3 regions of the Streptomyces sp. NPDC028298 genome follow, and region 3 is predicted to be linked to each of the others. Evidence: riboswitches for the same ligand, from Rfam matches in the RefSeq annotation. Region 3 holds a riboswitch; each other region holds the start of a gene.
The links. Region 3 has a riboswitch for cobalamin ahead of ACZ4TO_RS17875 (CbtB domain-containing protein). Riboswitches for the same ligand answer to the same signal wherever they lie in the genome.
Positions count from the first base shown of each region.

Region 1: another riboswitch for cobalamin. It lies ahead of ACZ4TO_RS06425 ((2Fe-2S) ferredoxin domain-containing protein); the one in region 3 lies ahead of ACZ4TO_RS17875 (CbtB domain-containing protein).
Region 2: another riboswitch for cobalamin. It lies ahead of ACZ4TO_RS37570 (ribonucleoside-diphosphate reductase subunit alpha); the one in region 3 lies ahead of ACZ4TO_RS17875 (CbtB domain-containing protein).

Region 1 is NZ_JBVHTL010000001.1:1,452,711-1,458,851, reverse strand. It holds gene allB (allantoinase AllB) at 1-1,029, shown strand, start outside; gene alc (allantoicase) at 1,078-2,202, shown strand; gene ACZ4TO_RS06430 (3-oxoacyl-ACP reductase family protein) at 2,327-3,058, opposite strand; cobalamin riboswitch at 3,176-3,351, shown strand; gene ACZ4TO_RS06425 ((2Fe-2S) ferredoxin domain-containing protein) at 3,420-3,794, shown strand; gene ACZ4TO_RS06420 (tachylectin-related carbohydrate-binding protein) at 4,058-5,347, shown strand; gene ACZ4TO_RS06415 (hypothetical protein) at 5,566-5,766, opposite strand; gene ACZ4TO_RS06410 (hypothetical protein) at 5,937-6,141, opposite strand, start outside.
Region 2 is NZ_JBVHTL010000011.1:267,466-273,606, reverse strand. It holds gene ACZ4TO_RS37580 (putative Ig domain-containing protein) at 1-403, opposite strand, end outside; gene ACZ4TO_RS37575 (ribonucleotide-diphosphate reductase subunit beta) at 868-1,881, opposite strand; gene ACZ4TO_RS37570 (ribonucleoside-diphosphate reductase subunit alpha) at 1,881-4,262, opposite strand; cobalamin riboswitch at 4,395-4,543, opposite strand; gene ACZ4TO_RS37565 (GNAT family N-acetyltransferase) at 4,596-5,114, opposite strand; gene mctP (monocarboxylate uptake permease MctP) at 5,229-6,141, opposite strand, start outside.
Region 3 is NZ_JBVHTL010000003.1:613,696-619,836, reverse strand. It holds gene ACZ4TO_RS17885 (dolichyl-phosphate-mannose--protein mannosyltransferase) at 1-75, opposite strand, end outside; gene ACZ4TO_RS17880 (acyl-CoA dehydrogenase family protein) at 1,341-2,531, opposite strand; gene ACZ4TO_RS17875 (CbtB domain-containing protein) at 2,798-3,019, opposite strand; cobalamin riboswitch at 3,057-3,196, opposite strand; gene ACZ4TO_RS17870 (histidine phosphatase family protein) at 3,417-4,001, shown strand; gene ACZ4TO_RS17865 (four-helix bundle copper-binding protein) at 4,071-4,445, opposite strand; gene ACZ4TO_RS17860 (nuclear transport factor 2 family protein) at 4,497-4,889, opposite strand; gene ACZ4TO_RS17855 (PadR family transcriptional regulator) at 4,972-5,535, shown strand; gene ACZ4TO_RS17850 (Gfo/Idh/MocA family protein) at 5,681-6,141, shown strand, end outside.

The sequences.
Region 1 (6,141 bases), on a different contig from region 3:
ACGGTCGACCACCTCGCTACGAAGCGGGACGTCGCCCGCGCCAAGGCGCACATCGACGTCGGCTTCTGGGGCGGCGCGCTGCCCGGCAACGTCAAGGATCTCCAACCCCTTCACGACGCCGGGGTGTTCGGGTTCAAGGCGTTCCTGTCGCCGTCCGGCGTGGAGGAGTTCCCCGAACTCGACCAGGAGCAGCTCGCCCGGTCCCTCGCCGAGATCGCCGGCTTCGGCGGACTGCTGATCGTGCACGCCGAGGACCCGCACCATCTCGCCGCCGCCCCGCAGAAGGGCGGCCGCAGGTACGCCGACTTCCTCGCCTCGCGCCCCCGGGACGCCGAGGACACCGCAATCGAGAGCCTCGTCGCGCAGGCCAGGCGTCTCGACGCGCGGGTGCACGTGCTGCACCTGTCGTCGAGCGACGCGCTCCCGCTGATCGCAGCGGCCAAGGCGGACGGCGTCCGGCTCACGGTGGAGACCTGCCCGCACTACCTCACCCTGACCGCCGAGGAAGTCCCGGACGGCGCCAGCGAGTTCAAGTGCTGCCCGCCGATCCGCGAGGCCGCCAACCAGGACCTGCTGTGGCAGGCGCTGGCCGACGGCACGATCGACTGCGTGGTCACCGACCACTCCCCGTCGACCGCCGACCTCAAGACGGACGACTTCGCGACCGCGTGGGGCGGCATCTCCGGCCTCCAGTTGAGCCTGGCCGCCGTCTGGACCGAGGCCCGCGGGCGCGGCCACGGCCTGGAGGACGTGGTCCGCTGGATGTCCTCCCGCACGGCCGAACTGGTCGGCCTGGGCGGCAGCAAGGGCGCCATCGCGGCGGGACACGACGCCGACTTCGCGGTGTTCGCCCCCGACGAGACCTTCACCGTCGACCCCGCCGCGCTCCAGCACCGCAACCGCGTGACGGCGTACGCGGGCAGGACCCTCGCCGGCGTCGTGAAGTCGACCTGGCTGCGCGGCCAACGCGTCTTCGCCGACGGCGAGTTCACCGATCCGAAGGGTCACCTGCTGACCCGTACGACCTGATTACCCCGCCCCGTGGCGGCCGACTCGCGAAAGGAACCCCTGATCACCGTGACGGCGACCCAGAGCTTCACCGGAGACGCGAACCCCTACGGAGGCGGTGACCCGTACGCGGACTACCGCACCACCGACTTCCCCTTCACCCGGTACGCCAACCTGGCGGACCGGCAGCTCGGCGCGGGCGTCGTCGCCGCCAACGACGAGTTCTTCGCCCAGCGCGAGAACCTTCTCGTCGCCGGGGCCGCCGAGTTCGACCCCGAGCACTTCGGCCACAAGGGCAAGGTCATGGACGGCTGGGAGACCCGGCGGCGCCGTGGCGCCTCCGCCGAGCACCCGTGGCCGACCGCCGAGGACCACGACTGGGCCCTGGTACGGCTCGGTGCCCCCGGGGTGATCCGCGGGATCGTCGTCGACACCGCCCACTTCCGCGGCAACTATCCGCAGGCGGTGTCGGTCGAGGGCGCCTCCGTGCCCGGTTCGCCCTCCCCCGAGGAACTCCTGGCGGACGAGGTGAAGTGGACGACTCTGGTACCGCGCACGCCGGTCGGCGGTCACGCGGCCAACGGATTCACCGTCTCCGTCGAACAGCGCTTCACCCACCTGCGGGTCAACCAGCACCCCGACGGCGGCATCGCCCGGCTGCGCGTGTACGGCGAGGTCGTGCCCGACCCGCGCTGGCTGTCCGCCCTCGGCACGTTCGACGTGGTCGCCCTGGAGAACGGCGGACAGGTCGAGGACGCCTCCGACCTCTTCTACTCACCCGCCACCAACACCATCCAGCCCGGCCGTTCGCGCAAGATGGACGACGGCTGGGAGACCCGCAGGCGACGCGACGACGGCAACGACTGGATCCGCTACCGGCTCGTCGCCCGGTCCGAGATCCGCGCCTTCGAGATCGACACGGCGTATCTGAAGGGCAACAGCGCCGGCTGGGCCTCGGTCTCGGTGCGCGACGGCGATGGCCCGGACGCGGGGGAGTGGACCGAGATCCTGCCCCGCACCCGCCTCCAGCCCGACACCAACCACCGCTTCTCCCTCGCCGCACCCGCCGTCGCCACGCACGCGCGCGTGGACATCTTCCCGGACGGGGGCATCTCCCGCCTGCGCCTCTTCGGCTCCCTGACGGAGGAGGGCGCGTCCCGCCTGACGGCACGCCACCAGGAACTGGGCGGCTGAGCGGCCCGGTTCGGTCCGCAGCCGGGCACACCACGGGGGACTCCGCTCCTCCGGAAGGGGCTCCCCCTTCCGGAGGAGCGGGCTCACCGCACGCCGGGGCCGCCCCCGGCCGGATCCCCGCTCGTCATGCCGCGTGTCCGCCGTCCACCGCGAACTCCGCCCCCGTGACGTATCCCGCCTCGCTCCCCGCCAGGTACGCGACGATCGACGCGACCTCGTCGGCGGTGCCGAAGCGGCCCACGGCGGTCAGCGCGCTCTGGCCCGGCGCGTACGGGCCGTCCGCCGGGTTCATGTCGGTGTCGACGGGACCGGGATGGACGATGTTGGCGGTGATCCCGCGGCCGCCGAGCTCCCGCGCCAGCGCCTTGGTCAGGCCGACCAGCGCGGACTTGCTCATCGCGTAGAGCGTCCCTCCCGGACCGGGCACGCGCTTGGCCATGCAACTGCCGATCGTGACGATCCGCCCGCCGTCCCCGAGATGCGGCGCGGCCGACCGGGAGGCCAGGAAGACGCCCCGGACGTTCACGTCGAGCACCCGGTCGACGTCCGCCGGGGTCAGGGACTCCAGCGGACCCAGGACCCCCACCCCCGCGTTGTTGACGAGGACGTCGAGCCGCCCGAACTCCGCGACGACCCGGTCCGCGACCGCGCCGGACTCCGCAGCGTCGGAGGCGTCCGCGCGCAGGGCCAACCCCCTGCGCCCGAGCGCCTCGACACCCCGTACGACGTCCTCCGCGGCCTCCTTGCCGCTCACATAGGTGATGGCCACGTCCGCGCCCTCGCGGGCCAGCCGCAATGCCGTCGCGGCCCCGATGCCCCGGCTCCCGCCGGTCACGAGGGCCACCTTGCCGTCCATGTCTCGCTGAGAGGTCTGAGAGGTCTGAAGGGTCTGAAGGGTCTGAGAAGTCATGAACCCATCCCAGCCGCCGCGGCCGCGGGACGCTGGCGGCGAACGGACACCGACATCGGCGGATGACATGATGACCGGCGACATAAGGCGACGGCGGAACGAGGAAGCCGGTGTGAATCCGGCGCGGTCCCGCCACTGTGACCGGTGAGCGCGCTCCGGCATGCCACTGCCCCGACCGGGGTGGGAAGGCGGAGCGTTCGGGGATCCGGGAGCCAGGAGACTCACGCGGTCGCCTCCTCGATCGACACCGGGGCGGATCTCCCCGGGAGGGGAGTGGTGCGCTGTGCCCGAGACGCCGGCGGAAGAGATGTCGGGGGAGTCCGCGGCGGTGCGCGGACCCGTGCCGTGCCGGGTCGTCGTGTGCCGGGACTGCTGCTGCGGCAGTCCCAAGGTGACCGGGGTGGACCACGCCGCACAGACCGCGCGGCTGCGCGCCGAGGTACCGGTGCGCGTCTCCGAGTGCCTCGACGTGTGCGACCAGGCCAACGTCGTCGTCGTACAGCCGTCCGCGGCGGGCCGGGCGGCCGGCGCGCGGCCCGTCTGGCTCGGACTCGTCAACGACCCCGAAGCGACCGAGGACATCGTGACCTGGGTACGCGCCGGCGGTCCGGGCGTCGCTCCGCCGCCGGACATCCTCGACCTGTACACCTTCACCCCGCCGGGGCGCCCGGCCGACTCCTGAGCCCGCGCACGCAGGGGCCGGCCGACCCGCCCCGGGGCGCCGAATGCGACGCCCCGGGGCATTTTGACGCCGTGTCAGGACGCAACGGGCCAAGGCCGTTTGCGTCCAGTCGATCTCTCTTCCACCCCGCCTGACCTGCGGCGAAAGTAGTTCTTGCCACCGGGCGACCCGCCCGGGACGACCTCCACGGCTGCACCTGCAGGGCAGCCGGGCGGTCGGTGACGTGCCTTCGCCCGTACGACTTCCACGCCGCAGGAGAGATCATGAAGTTCAGCCACGCCGTCCGCCGTACCACCGCAGCCGTCGCCGCCGTCGGCGCGATGTCCCTCGGCATGGTGGCCACCACCGCCGGCGCAGCACACGCCGTCGCGTCCTGCTCCGGGGACGTGTCGATGTACGGCACGCTCTCGGACGGCCGGCTGACGTACACGCAGATCGCGCCGGACACCGGCAACCGCGTCAAGACGCTCATCGGCCCGAACCTCGGCTTCACGCCCAAGGCGATGGCGACGCTCAACTTCAACACGGTCCTGGTCACGTCGACCACCGGCGACCTCTACCGCGTCGACATCCAGACCAACAACACCTCCCTCGGGGTCGCGGGAGTCGTCAAGATCTGGGACGGCGGCTGGACCTTCGACAAGATGGTCTACGACGGAGCCGGCCACCTCTACGGGACCGTCGACGGCCAGCTCCACCAGTACGTCGTCTCCCAGCCCAAGCCGGCGGGCTCGGAGCACATAGGCCAGCACGTCGTGATCGACACCGGCTTCGTCCTCAAGACGCTCGCCGCCGCGGGCGACGACCGCATCGTCGCCTCGACCGCCGACGGCCGGCTGCTCAGCTACAAGATCAACGGAGTGGACGACTGGGACCTCTCCGTCCTCAAGGCGAGCGGCTGGTCGGCGGTCGACTCGCTCTCCTCGCCGGGCGGCGGCCTCTACTACGGCCGCACCAACGGCGGCATGTACTGGTACTCCGACGCCGACCCGACCGACGGTGACGGCGGCGACATCACGTACCACTCCGACGACCCGGTGGACGCCTCCGGCTGGACCCAGAGCCTGCTGTCGGCCTACGCCAACAACTGCGCCTACGTGCCGGCGGCGCCGCCGAAGTCCGTCCAGGGCGGCACCATCTACCGCAGCGAGGTCATGGACCGGGCCAAGAACTGGTACAACCGCAACGTCCAGTACGACCAGGGCGCCTCCGCCGTGGACGTCGACGGCGACCACTCCTACCGCACCGACTGCTCCGGCTTCGTCTCCATGGCCTGGCACCTCACCACCTCGCTGACGACCGAGACGCTGCCCAGCGCGAGCACGCAGATCAGCAAGACCGCCCTCCTGCCCGGCGACGCGCTGAACGACTACTCCGAGCACGCCGTCATCTTCGCGGGCTGGAAGAACCAGGACGCGGGCACCTTCTACTACTACTCCGAGAGCAGCCCGGCCACGGACATGAACTACTCGACCGCGAACATCAACAGCGGTGACATCAGCGGCCACCCGGCCTCGGACTACGTCGCCCTGCGCTACAAGAAGATCGCCTGACACCCCACTTGACGCCTCGAAGGCCCCGCCGATCCCCGGCGGGGCCTTCGAGGCGTTCGCGCGCCCCGGGAGACGTCTGCCCTGCTCCGGCCCACGCCGAAAAGGGCGGTGCCCCCTCGCCACGAGGGGGCACCGCCCTTTTCGGACTGGCGGACTGGCGCACTGACGGGCCGACGGGCCGCGGCAGCGGCGAGCCGCAGCCGTACGCGGCGGGCGGGCTACTGCCAGCCGGCGTCCGTCGGAGCGACCTGCCAGCCGGCGTCTGCCGGAGCGACCTGCCAGCCGGCGTCGGAGGCGAGAACGGAGGAGGCCGGAACCGCGTCCGCCGTGGACCGGTGCGTGACCACCGGGGCGGCGAGAGCCGCGGCGACGACGAGGGAGGTGACCGCGGCGGCCTTGGCGATGCGGGTACGAAGCATGGCTGTTTCCGTTCCTTCCGGGACGAGATGCGGTGTCCGGCCTGGTGTCGCGCCCCGCGGTGGCGCTCTCCTCGGCCGGTGACTCATAGGTTCGTCGCAGCTCAGGCCCGAGGAAAGGGTTCACGGATGGACGGAAGCGGCCTTGGACCGATGCGTCCAGGCAGGCCGTTTCAGTCCACCGGCTGCGGCTCGAAGGCCAGGGGCACCAACGGCACCCCGGCACCGGTCGGCCGCGCCCCGGCCAACTGCGGTACGGCGCGGAGCAGTCGGCGGGTGGCCCGCACCGCTCGTTCCTCCGCCTCCTCCAGCGTGTCGGCCAACAAGTAGAAGCCGAGGGTGAGTTCGGCCGGGGAGACGGTGTGCACGGCGACGTGC
Region 2 (6,141 bases), on a different contig from region 3:
AGGGCAGGTTGTAGGCGCTGTGCAGGTTGGCCGGGCTGAGGCCGGACACCGCGGCGGCGGCGTCGGGGGAGACCTGGGCCGCGAGCTTCTGGGCTATGTCGGTGCGCCGCTGGGCGAAGCACGACATCCGGCCGGGCCGTGACGCCTCGGCGCACAGGTGCTCGGTCGCGACCTTCTGACCGGCCCTGCCGGTCGCGTGGACCGTCTGCCGGGAGGGGTCGGTGAGGGCCCGGGCGTTCTGGGTGGTGCGCGACACGTGGGGGGCCGGTGCGGGCCGGGCGTCGGCGGGAGGGGCCGCGGCGAACCCGGCGACGCCGAGGGCCAGGGCGGGGAGGGCGGCGGTGAGCAGTCTTCGCAGGCTCCGGGCGGGTCTGCCGGAGGGGGTGGGGCGCTGGGAACGCATGGGGGTGTCGCCTCCATCGGTTCGAGGCCGGTGCCGCTCGGGCCCGGGTGGGGCCGTTCGTGGCGCCATGGCCGGAAGTGGGGTTCTCGGCGCTCTGAAACGGCAGCCCGTGACGCGCGTAGCACGAGCAGGGAGAGGTGCGTCATGGGCATGCCAAATCAGTCGTCCCGGTGTGCCGCGGTGCGTGGCGTGACGGGACGGCCAGAACGTAACCGGGCGGAGAGACGCGCGAACAGCCGTGCCGGAAGAACTTTGCCGCTCCATGGACGGGGATTGGCACGGCGATTGGAGGTGCGGGGGCAGTACGTGACGAAAGCCGGGCCGCAACAGGCGGCCCGGCTCTCATCAGTGACGAACGGTCAGAACTCCCCCGAAGGCCAGAACTCCCCCGAAGACCAGAACTCCCCCGAAGGCCAGAACTCCTCGAAGGTCAGAACGTCCCGACGATCAGAGCTCCCCGGCGATCAGAAGTCCTCGTCGAAGTCGACGCTGCCCTCCACCGCGACCTGGTACGCGGACGGCCGGCGCTCGAAGAAGTTGGTCAGCTCCTGGACACCCTGGAGCTCCATGAAGGAGAACGGGTTCTCGGAGCCGTACACCGGCGCGAAGCCCAGCCGCTGGAGGCGCTGGTCCGCCACGCACTCCAGGTACTGCCGCATCGACTCGGTGTTCATGCCCGGCAGGCCCTCGCCGCACAGGTCACGGCCGAACTGCAGCTCCGCCTCGACGGCCTCGCGCAGCATGTCCGTCACCTGCTCCTGGAGCAGGTCGTCGAAGAGGTCCGGCTCCTCCTTGCGGACGGTGTCGACCACCTCGAAGGCGAAGCTCATGTGCATCGTCTCGTCGCGGAACACCCAGTTGGTGCCGGTCGCCAGGCCGTGCAGCAGACCCCGGCTGCGGAACCAGTACACGTACGCGAAGGCCCCGTAGAAGAAGAGCCCCTCGATGCACGCGGCGAAGCAGATCAGGTTCAGCAGGAAGCGCCGGCGGTCCGCCTTGGTCTCCAGCCGCTCCAGCTTCTCCACCGAGTCCATCCACTTGAAGCAGAACTGCGCCTTCTCGCGGATGGAGGGGATGTTCTCGACCGCGTCGAAGGCCGCCGAGCGGTCCTCGGGGTCGGGCAGGTAGGTGTCGAGCAGCGTCAGATAGAACTGGACGTGCACGGCCTCCTCGAAGAGCTGACGGCTCAGGTACAGCCGCGCCTCGGGGGAGTTGATGTGCTTGTACAGCGTCAGCACCAGGTTGTTCGCCACGATCGAGTCGCCCGTCGCGAAGAACGCGACCAGCCGGCCGATCATGTGCTGCTCACCCGGCGTCAGCTTCGCGAGGTCGGCGACGTCCGAGTGGAGGTCGACCTCCTCGACGGTCCAGGTGTTCTTGATCGCGTCCCGGTAGCGCTCGTAGAAGTCCGGGTAGCGCATGGGACGCAGGGTGAGTTCGAAGCCCGGGTCGAGCAGGTTCTTCTCGGTTGAGCTCATTACTGGCAGGCCTCGCAGGACTCGGGGTTCTCAAGGGAGCAGGCGACGGCGTCGGGGTCGGCCGCCTGCTGGACGGGGATCGTGGTCTCGGGCCGCGCCTGGGCCTGGGCCGCGCGGGCGATGCGCGTCGCGGGCCGGGACCGCAGGTAGTACGTCGTCTTCAGGCCCGACTTCCAGGCGTAGGAGTACATCGAGGAGAGCTTGCCGATGGTCGGCGTCTCCAGGAACAGGTTCAGCGACTGGGCCTGGTCCAGGAACGGGGTCCGGGCCGCCGCCATGTCGATCAGGCCGCGCTGCGGGATCTCCCACGCCGTGCGGTACAGGTCGCGGACGTCCTGCGGGACCCAGGTGAAGCCCTGCACCGAGCCGCTGGACTCGCGCAGCGCCTCACGGGTCTGCGCGTCCCACACGCCGAGCTTCTTCAGCTCGTCCACCAGATAGGAGTTGACCTGGAGGAACTCGCCGGAGAGCGTCTCGCGCTTGAACAGGTTCGACACCTGCGGCTCGATGCACTCGTACACGCCCGCGATCGAGGCGATGGTGGCGGTCGGAGCGATGGCGAGCAGCAGCGAGTTGCGCATGCCGACCTCCGCGATCCGCTGCCGCAGGGCCGCCCAGCGCTCCGGCCAGTTCAGCTCGACGTCGAAGTGGTCCGGGTGCAGCACGCCGCGGGCGGTACGGGTCTTCTCCCAGGCCGGGAGCGGTCCGTTGCGCTCGGCGAGGTCCGCGGAGGCCTCGTACGAGGCGAGCATGATCCGCTCGGCGATCCGGGTGGACAGCGCGCGGGCCTCGGGCGAGTCGAACGGGATCCGCAGCTTGAAGAAGACGTCCTGCAGGCCCATCGCGCCGAGACCGACCGGACGCCACTTGGCGTTGGAGCGGCCCGCCTGCTCGGTGGGGTAGAAGTTGATGTCCACCACGCGGTCGAGGAAGGTCACCGCGGTGCGCACGGTCTCGTCGAGCCGCTCCCAGTCGATGTCCCCGCCGGTCACGAACGCGCCGAGGTTGACCGAGCCCAGGTTGCAGACCGCCGTCTCCCCGTCGTCCGTGACCTCCAGGATCTCGGTGCACAGGTTCGAGGAGTGGACCGTGTGGCCCGGCTCCGCCGTCTGGTTGGCGGTCCGGTTGGCGGCGTCCTTGAAGGTCATCCAGCCGTTGCCGGTCTGCGCGAGGGTGCGCATCATGCGGCCGTAGAGGTCGCGGGCCGGGATGGTCTTCCGGGCGAGCCCGGCCTCCTCGGCCTTGCGGTAGGCCGCGTCGAACTCGTCGCCCCACAGGTCGACCAGTTCCGGCACGTCGGCGGGGGAGAACAGCGACCAGACGCCGTCCTCGTTCACCCGGCGCATGAACTCGTCCGGGATCCAGTGCGCGAGGTTCAGGTTGTGCGTACGCCGGGCGTCCTCACCGGTGTTGTCGCGCAGCTCCAGGAACTCCTCGATGTCGGAGTGCCAGGTCTCCAGGTAGACCGCCGCCGCGCCCTTGCGCCGGCCGCCCTGGTTCACCGCGGCGACCGAGGCGTCGAGCGTCTTCAGGAACGGGACGATGCCGTTGGAGTGCCCGTTGGTGCCGCGGATCAGCGAACCGCGGCTGCGGATGCGGGAGTAGGACAGTCCGATGCCGCCCGCGTGCTTCGACAGCCGCGCCACCTGGTGGTAGCGGTCGTAGATGGAGTCCAGCTCGTCCAGCGGCGAGTCGAGGAGGTAGCAGGACGACATCTGGGGGTGCCGCGTACCGGAGTTGAAGAGCGTGGGGGAGGAGGGGAGGTAGTCGAGGCGGCTCATGAGCCGGTAGAGCGCGGCGACCTCCTCCACGGAGCGGACGGTGTCGTCCTCCGCGAGACCGGAGGCCACCCGCAGCATGAAGTGCTGGGGCCTCTCGACGACCTTGCGGGTGATCGGGTGCCGGAGCAGATAGCGGCTGTGCAGCGTGCGCAGCCCGAAGTAGCCGAACCGGTCGTCGCCCTCGGCGTCGATCAGCGCGTCGAGGCGGTCCGTGTGCAGCCGCACGAACGCGGCCGTACGGTCGGCGATCAGGCCCTCGTGGTGGCCGACGGCGACCGACTCGGAGAAGGTGGTGACGCCCTGGGAGGCGGCCTCGGCGGCGATGGTGATCGCGAGCAGCCGGGCGGCCAGCCGGGAGTAGGCGGGGTCCTCGGAGATGAGACCCGCGGCCGCCTCGGTGGCCAGTTCGCGCAGCTCGGCCTCGTCGGCGCGGGCGGACCGGCCGCGCAGCGCCGCCGCGGCGACCCGGCCGGGGTCGGCGTCGGGGAGGTCGGCGGTCAGATCCGTCAGGGTCCGCAGCAGCGCGGTCCCGGGACCGTCGGTCTCCACCGGGGCCTGCTGCGCGGTCACTGAAGCCGGATCGGCTGGCGCGATGGTCACGTGGGGCTCTCCTCGCTCGGCACGGGGCCTTACGGGGGGCACGGGGCACACGGGAGCGCTTTCGGGCAGCAGCGCTCCGCGTCCACCGGCCCATTCCGCGAGGCCCGGACGTCGTCGGCACCCGGGCCGGTCGGCCGGGGCGCGCTGTCGGCAGGTCCTCGGACTGACGCGAGTACGGGCACACGCAGACGCGAACACGCACAAGTACACCGTTGCGGGACAGTTCCGGATTCGCACCGGATTCCCCTGCGGCGACAGCGACCATGAGCATACATCTTGTGCCGGGCTTCGGGACTACCCCCACATGTTGTGTCCGCTCGATGTCCGAGAGCGCTACGGAGCGTGCTGGAGCGTCAACTCGTAAGTGAGCAGCCGGATGTCGTCGAGCTCCGGGAAGGGGTTCCAGTCGCGCTCCGGAGTGCGGGTGAAGCCGATGCGCTCGTAGAGCCGGTGGGCGCTGTGCATCGTGCGCTGGGTGGACAGCACGAGGCGCGCGCAGCCCTCCAGGGCCCGTGCCCGCGCCACGCAGGCGCGCACGAGGGCCTCGCCCGCGCCCCGGCCGCGCGCCTCCCGCGCGACCGCCAGCATCCGGATCTCGGCCTCCCCCTCGTGCGCCGAGTCGGCCATGGGGCTGCCGTCCGCCGCGAACGTCACACTGCCGAGCACCCGGTCCCCCTCGGCGGCCACCAGCACCTCGGCGACGGCCGCGCGCCCCGCGACGTCCCGCAGCCTCGTGAGGTACGCGTCGCTCTCCCCGAAGTCGAGCAGCCCGTCCCCGAGATAGGCCCGGGCCGCGATCTCACCGATGACGGGGTACTCCTCGGGCCGCGCCGGGCGGATGACGATGTCCATGCGGGCGAGTGTGCCCGACCGGCACGGCGACGGGCCGCCGGTTTTTCACCGGCGGCCCGTCGTTCACGACTCTCCCGGCACCGGCCGGTGGGCCGGTGCCGTCCCCGAGCTCGCCTAGTGGCTCGCGTCCGCCGTGGCCGGCGGGAGTTCCGTCTCGACGCCCGGATCGCCGGAGTCGGCCGTGTAGTCCCCGGGCGAGGTCTCGTCCACGCCCTCCGGGGCCTTGAGCGCCCTGAGGACGAAGGTCAGGACGACGGCCACGGCCACGTTCAGGACGAACGCCGTCAGACCGATGTAGCCGATCTCCCCGATGCCGGGGATCTCCTTCGAGCTGCCGCCGAAGTGTTTCTGCGTCGGGGAGGCCACGCCGTAGGCGGCGATCGTGCCGTAGAGCATCCCGACCGCCCAGCCGCCCAGCAGCGCCCAGCGGTGGAACCAGCGGGTGAACAGACCGCCGACCAGCGACGGGAAGGTCTGCAGGATCCAGATGCCGCCCAGCAACTGGAAGTTGATCGCGACGGTCTTGTCCATGGTCAGGACGAAGACCAGCGCGCCCACCTTCACCAGCAGCGAGACCAGCTTGGAGACCCGGGTCTCCTGGCGCGGGGTCGCGGCCGGGTTGATGAAGTCCTTGTAGATGTTGCGGGTGAAGAGATTCGCGGCAGCGATCGACATGATGGCCGCCGGGACGAGCGCGCCGATGCCGATGGCGGCGAAGGCGACGCCCGCGAACCAGTCGGGGAACATGTTCTCGAAGAGCTGGGGGATGGCGAGCTGGCCGTTGGTGACCTTCACGCCCGCCGCGATCGCCATGAACCCGAGCAGGGCGAGCAGGCCCAGCATCAGCGAGTACAGCGGCAGGATCGTGGTGTTGCGGCGGATCACCTCCCGGCTGCGGCCGGACAGCGTCGCGGTGACCGAGTGCGGATACATGAACAGGGCCAGCGCCGAGCCGAGCGCGAGGGTGGCGTACGTCCACTGGCCCGCCTCGGCGGGGACGACCCCGCCGGCGCCCGCGGCCGTGTAC
Region 3 (6,141 bases):
CACGGACACAGACGGACGCCCGACGTGCCCGAAGTCCCGCAGCCGCCGCTCCCAGGAGGCCGGCCGGCCATTCACCCCCTCCCCTGACTCGTCGACCAACACGGGCGTTTTCTCATGGATCACTGGTGAGCCTTCTCATGTGGAGGACAGGACGAGCGGGAGCAACTGCCCGGCAATCGGTGGTCGGTGGTCGTCACGCCGGCTCAGGCCGGCCCTCGCTGACCGCGACTGCCTGAACCCGGACAAGACGCAGTCTGGAGGAGGTTGAGGCCGACACCGGCTCGAGCGTTGAAGAACGGTGCGTTATCTGCCCCCTCTTGCGGCCAAGGCGGAACGGGCACACGACGGAGCAGGCAGGAGACGGCGCCGGACCGACGTGGCAAAGGACAGAACAAGCCCGCCGCGCCCTCACGTTGGACACGAAATTCACCTACCAGGAGCGATCTGAGTCCCCGCAGGTTCCGCGTTTCCCGAACCGGTAACCCACTTCGGCGCAAACCGTGCCGGGCAGGAGCTGTCCATTGACAGGGAAGCCGGTCGCCGTCGCGTCGCCGACCTGCAGCGACCACGTTGGGTGTCACTGGTGCGAGAGGCGTCGGCCGTCTACCTGATCCGGGCCGAGGCGTGCGCGACGAAGTGTTGAGGAATGTCCGCGCCTCAGCCGACCTCGTCCGCAGTTCTTCGCGCTCTGTTGCGCGGTGAAGCGCGCCGATCATCCCGATGGTCTGCTCCGCCTGTGCATGCAGGTCGTCATCGGGTACGAGCAGGCGCAGTCGGTGAACAGCTTGGAAGGCCTGACCACGGATCCGCAAAGCTTCCGTTCTGGCCGCCACGTGCGCCGGACCGTCACGTTCCTCGTCCTGACGGTGCCACCAGTCGTGCCGGCTCCGTATCAATTCGTTGGTCGCTGCGGTGAAGGACAGAACGGCGCTGCTCCGACGTCCTCGCCACCGCCTGCGACCGGCCCGTTGCCTCGGTGCAGACAGGCGACCTCGAGGCGCACCTGCGCAAGGCCCAATCTCCATAGAAACGGGGCACACCAGGGTTCGGTGGCAGGTCATCCGCCGACGCCCCGGGGCGAACGGCGAGGGACACCTGAGACTCGACACGGTTCGGGACTCCCTGCGACCAGAATCTGCACCTCCGCGTCTCCGTACGCACAATCATTGAGTAGTTGACACGAACGCGCAGCACGCCGGAAGCTCAACAGCCCTGAGGAAGCAACAGGTCAGCCGCCTCGGACAGGCTGCAAGCCGGGCCCGCTACCCTCAGGTCCGCGCCCTGTGTACGGTGCCAACTATCCCGCTTTTGTGCCAACTGAAAAGCTTCGTCACATCGCGTCAGCGCCGCACGCGGGGCATCCCCAGCCCGATCCACGAGATGATCTCCCGCTGGATCTCGTTGTTGCCGCCGCCGAAGGTGAAGATCACGGCCGAGCGGTAGCCGCGTTCGAGTTCGCCGTGCAGGACGGCGCCGGCCGAGCCCTCCTTGAGGACACCGGGAGCCGCCACGATCTCCATCAGCCAGGCGTACGCGTCCCGGCGCGCCTCGGAGCCGTACACCTTGACGGCGGAGGCGTCCTGCGGGGTGAGCGTGCCCTCCTGGACGGCGTTCACCATGCGCCAGTTGAGGAGTTTCATGGCGTCCAGCCGGGTGTGCGTGCGCGCGAGGAGGCGGCGCACCCACGGGAGGTCGACGACGCGGCGGCCGTCGGCGAGCTTGGTCTCCATCGCCCAGCGCTGGACGTCGTGCAGGGCGCGGATGGCCATGGTGCCGTGTGCCGCGAGGGTGACGCGCTCGTGGTTGAGCTGGTTGGTGATCAGCCGCCAGCCCTTGTTCTCCTCGCCGACCCGGCGCGTGGCGGGGACGCGGATGTTCTCGTAGTAGCTGGCCGTGGTGTCGTGCGAGGCGAGCGTGTTGATCAGGGTGCAGGAGTAGCCGGGGTCGGAGGTCGGGACGAGGAGCATGGTGATGCCCTTGTGCGGCGGGGCGTCCGGGTCGGTGCGGACCGCGAGCCACACCCAGTCGGCCGTGTCGCCGTTGGTCGTCCAGATCTTCTGGCCGTCGACCGTGTAGTGGCCGCTCTCCTCGTCGCCCTCCCGCACGGCCCGGGTCCGGAGCGCGGCCAGGTCGGTCCCGGCACCGGGCTCGCTGTAGCCGATCGCGAAGTCGATCTCACCGGCCAGGATCTTCGGCAGGAAGTACGACTTCTGCTCCTCCGTTCCGAACCGCATGATCGTCGGCCCCACCGTGTTGAGCGCCATCAGTGGCAACGGCACCCCGGCCTGGGCGGCCTCGTCGAAGAAGATGAACTGCTCCATCGGGCTCAGGCCCCGCCCGCCGTACTCCTTGGGCCAGCCGACCCCGAGCCAGCCGTCGGTGCCGAGGCGTCGGATCGTCTCGCGGTAGAAGCGCTTCTGCGCCGCGGGATCGCCGTAGCGGGCGTAGGCGTTGTCCGGCACCAACTCGGCGAAGTAGAGACGAAGTTCGGTCCGCAACCGCTGCTGCTCCGGCGTGTATTCGAGATGCACGGCGCCTCCTGCTCCCCGAGCCCGACCTGACGGCGCACACCGTAGAACGTGTTCCAGAAATTGGGAATGCCGATGACGCGGACGGCTACGGGGAGATGACCTGCCGAGGGTGTGGGGTGCAGGCGTCGGGGCGAGGCGTGGGATGCGGGTGTGGCTGCGGGGTGCGCACGAGGGGGCGGTGTCCGGTCTCCCGGGCACCGCCCCCTCGTGCGGGCCGGTTTCCCGGCCCTCGCGCAACAGCGTGGCTCGTACGTCCCCTGTCGCCGTCAGTGGCAGGGGAACCCGAGCAGGTGCCGGGCGTCGTGGACCCACTCGTGGACGTTCTCGCCGGAGACGAGGGAGGTGGCGCCCTGTTCGGCACCGACGAAGTAGAGCAGGACCAGCATGAGGATGCCGAAGAACGCCGCCCAGGGGACGATCGCGCCGATCGGCAGCTTGGCGGGAACGGCGGTGGGCGTGGCGGTCGGCTGGACGACGGACTGCGCCATGGGCAGAACCTCCTGGGGAACTCGCGTCCCGTCTCGGTGGTGCACAGGACGACAGCCACGGGTCTGACTTGCCCGCGTCTGTCACCCCTGGCCGGAGTGACATGTGCCGGGCTTACAGTGGCGCGACCGTGCCGGATTTCCACCGGGCTTCCGTCGAACCGTCGTCAATATCCATGTGACCGTACCGCGAAGCAGTCGGCCCGGCCAAGGGCGCACACCCCGGCGCTCCGTGCGCCCTGCGGTTCGTGGAGCATGACGGTGGGACAGTAACGTGCCTGATGGGCCCGGGGATTCCGCCTCTGTCCACGGGTACGCCGCACGATCCGCACCACACGACGGACGGAGCGGGCTGGACCATGGCACACGGTCCGAGCCCGCGACACATGAGAGTGAAGGCATGACCAGCCGAGTGATCTTGATCTCCGCGGCGATCAGCGAGGCGCTGCGCGAGGCCCGCTTCGACGACGGGAGTCCGGTGGACGCCTCGGGCCTGCGGGCGGCACGCGCGGCCGCCGACGCGGGCGCCGTTCCGGCGGGCGGACGCCTGTGGGTCTCCCCCACCGCGCGATGCCGGCAGACCGCCGAGGCACTCGGACTCGAAGGCGCCGCCGAGACACCGGAGTTGGCCCCGCTCGACGTGGGCCGCTGGCGCGGGGCGACGCTGACCGAGGTGAGCGCGAAGGAGCCGGAGGCGGTGGCACGCTGGCTCGCCGATCCGACGGCGGCGCCGCACGACGGCGAGTCTGTGGTGGCGTTCTGCGACCGGGTGACGGAACGCCTGGACACGGCGGCCGGTTTCGACGGCCGCACCGTCGCCGTGGTGGAGCCCGAGGTCGTACGGGCGCTGGTGGTACGGGTGTTGGGGGCGCCGGAGCATGCGTTCTGGCGTGTGGACGTGCCGCCGCTCACCGTGACGGAGTTGAGCGGGCGCGCCGGACGCTGGAACCTCCGCGCCGGACGCCCGCTCGTCGGGCCTGCCTGATCCGGGTGGGCCGGGTCTGCGCTGCTCCGGGCGACGATCCGGGGCCGCCCGACGTGGGCCCGCGAGGCCTCACCGTAACGTGGCGATGAAGTCCGTGCAGGAGCGCGCGCATTCGCGGCATTTCCGCGCGGCGGCCTCCGACCCCGGACACGCGTCGAAGGCTTCGGCGCACTCCAGGCAGACGTCCCGGCACCACTCCAGCCGGGCGCGGAGCTCCCGGTCGCTGAGCCCCGGATGACGGGACAGCACATGGCAGGTCGCCTCGCAGACCTCCGCGCACAGGATGCCCGACCGCCGCGCGGCCTCCTGCTGCTTGGGCCCGTCGGGATCCATGAGGCTCGCGCGCAGCGTGGAGGTCCTGGCGCATTCGGCGCAGGCCCGGGCGCACTCGAAGCGGTCCTCCAGGTACCGGAAGAGCTCCTGCTGTGATGGCGTCGTCGTCACAACAGGCGGGTAGCCGGAGGGAGTCGGTTCAAACAGCGCGAGGCCACGCGCTCAGGCGCCGGCCGCCTCCCGGGAGATCTGCTCGAACTGAGCCCCCATGGCCTCGGAGAGAGCCTGCGCCGCCGACAACGGGCGGACCATCACGGTGAATTCGTCGATGCGGCCCTCCTCGTCGAAGTGCAGGAAGTCGCAGCCGTTGATCTCCTTGTCGCCCACCTTGGCCGTGAAGACGAGCGCGTGGTCGCGGCCGTCGGCACCGGCGATCTCACGGACGTAGCGGAAGTCGCTGAAGACACGCCAGACGCCCCGCAGGATGGCGGCGGTGATCGGCTTGCCCGGGTACGGCTTGAAGGCGACGGGGCTGGTGAACACGACGTCGTCGGCCAGCAGCTCCTCGACCGCGTCGAGGTCTCCGGCCTCCACGGCCTTGCGGAAGGAGTTCATTGCGCCCGCCTCTCATACTCAATTAGTTGATTAGGTGTGGATAAGATTAGTCCTGTGAGTGCGGGGCGTCTAGCCTTGCCGGATGGCATTGCGCAACGCGGTACTGGCCTCGCTCCTGGAGGGTGAGGCGTCGGGGTACGACCTGGCCAAGGGCTTCGACGCCTCGGTGGCCAACTTCTGGATGGCGACCCCGCAGCAGCTCTACCGGGAACTCGACCGGATGGAGTCCGAGGGGCTGATCGAGGCCCGGGTCGTCCAGCAGGAGCGCCGGCCCAACAAGCGGCTCTTCTCGCTGACCACGACCGGCCTCGAAGCGCTCGCTTCCTTCACCTCGGCACCCGCGAAGCCGACCGCGATCCGCGACGAGCTGATGGTCAAGGTGTACGCCCTCGACATGGGGGACGCCGACGCCGTCCGCGCGGCGATCGCCGAACGGCTGGAGTGGTCGCGCGCCAAACTGGCGCACTACGAACGGATCGGCGCCCGCCTGCTCGACGGGCGCACCGAGGACGCGTACCTGGCCGAGGCGGAGCGCGTGGGCCCGTATCTCACACTCCTGGGAGGGCGCGCCTTCGAGCAGGCGATCATCGACTGGGCGGAGCGGGCGCTGAGGATCCTGGAACAGCGGGCGACGCGGGCCCGCTGAAGGCGCCCTGTTCGCACCAACCTGGTCTTGACCCAAGTCGATCACGGTTCGTAGCGGTTCCTGTCCCTTCACATCACTTCGAGCCGGTTTCATGTGAGCCTGGTCTGGTCCGTTCGCGTTCGGTCCGGTGCTGAGGAGGGCGATCGTGGTGCGTGCGCTCGGTGTCGCTGTCGTGGGGTTCGGCTGGATGGGGCGGGTGCACACACAGGCGTACGCGCGCGTTCTCCACCACTTCCCCGAACTCGCCCTGCGCCCCGAACCGATCGTCGTCGCCGACGAGGCGCCCGGCCGCGCCGAGGAGGCCGCCGCACGGTACGGCTTCGCGAGCGCTGTCCGGGACTGGCGGGAGATCGCCACCGATCCGCGCGTCGAGGCCGTGAGCATCACCGCGCCGAACTTCCTGCACCGTGACATCGGTGTGGCCATGGCCGCGGCCGGCAAGCACATCTGGATCGAGAAGCCGGTGGGACTGACCGCCGACGACGCCCGGGCGGTGTCGGAGGCGATGACCGAGGCCGGGGTGCGGGGCACCGTCGGTTTCAACTACCGGGGCGCACCGGCAGTCGTGGCGGCGCGCGAGCTGATCGCCTCCGGGGACATCGGCGA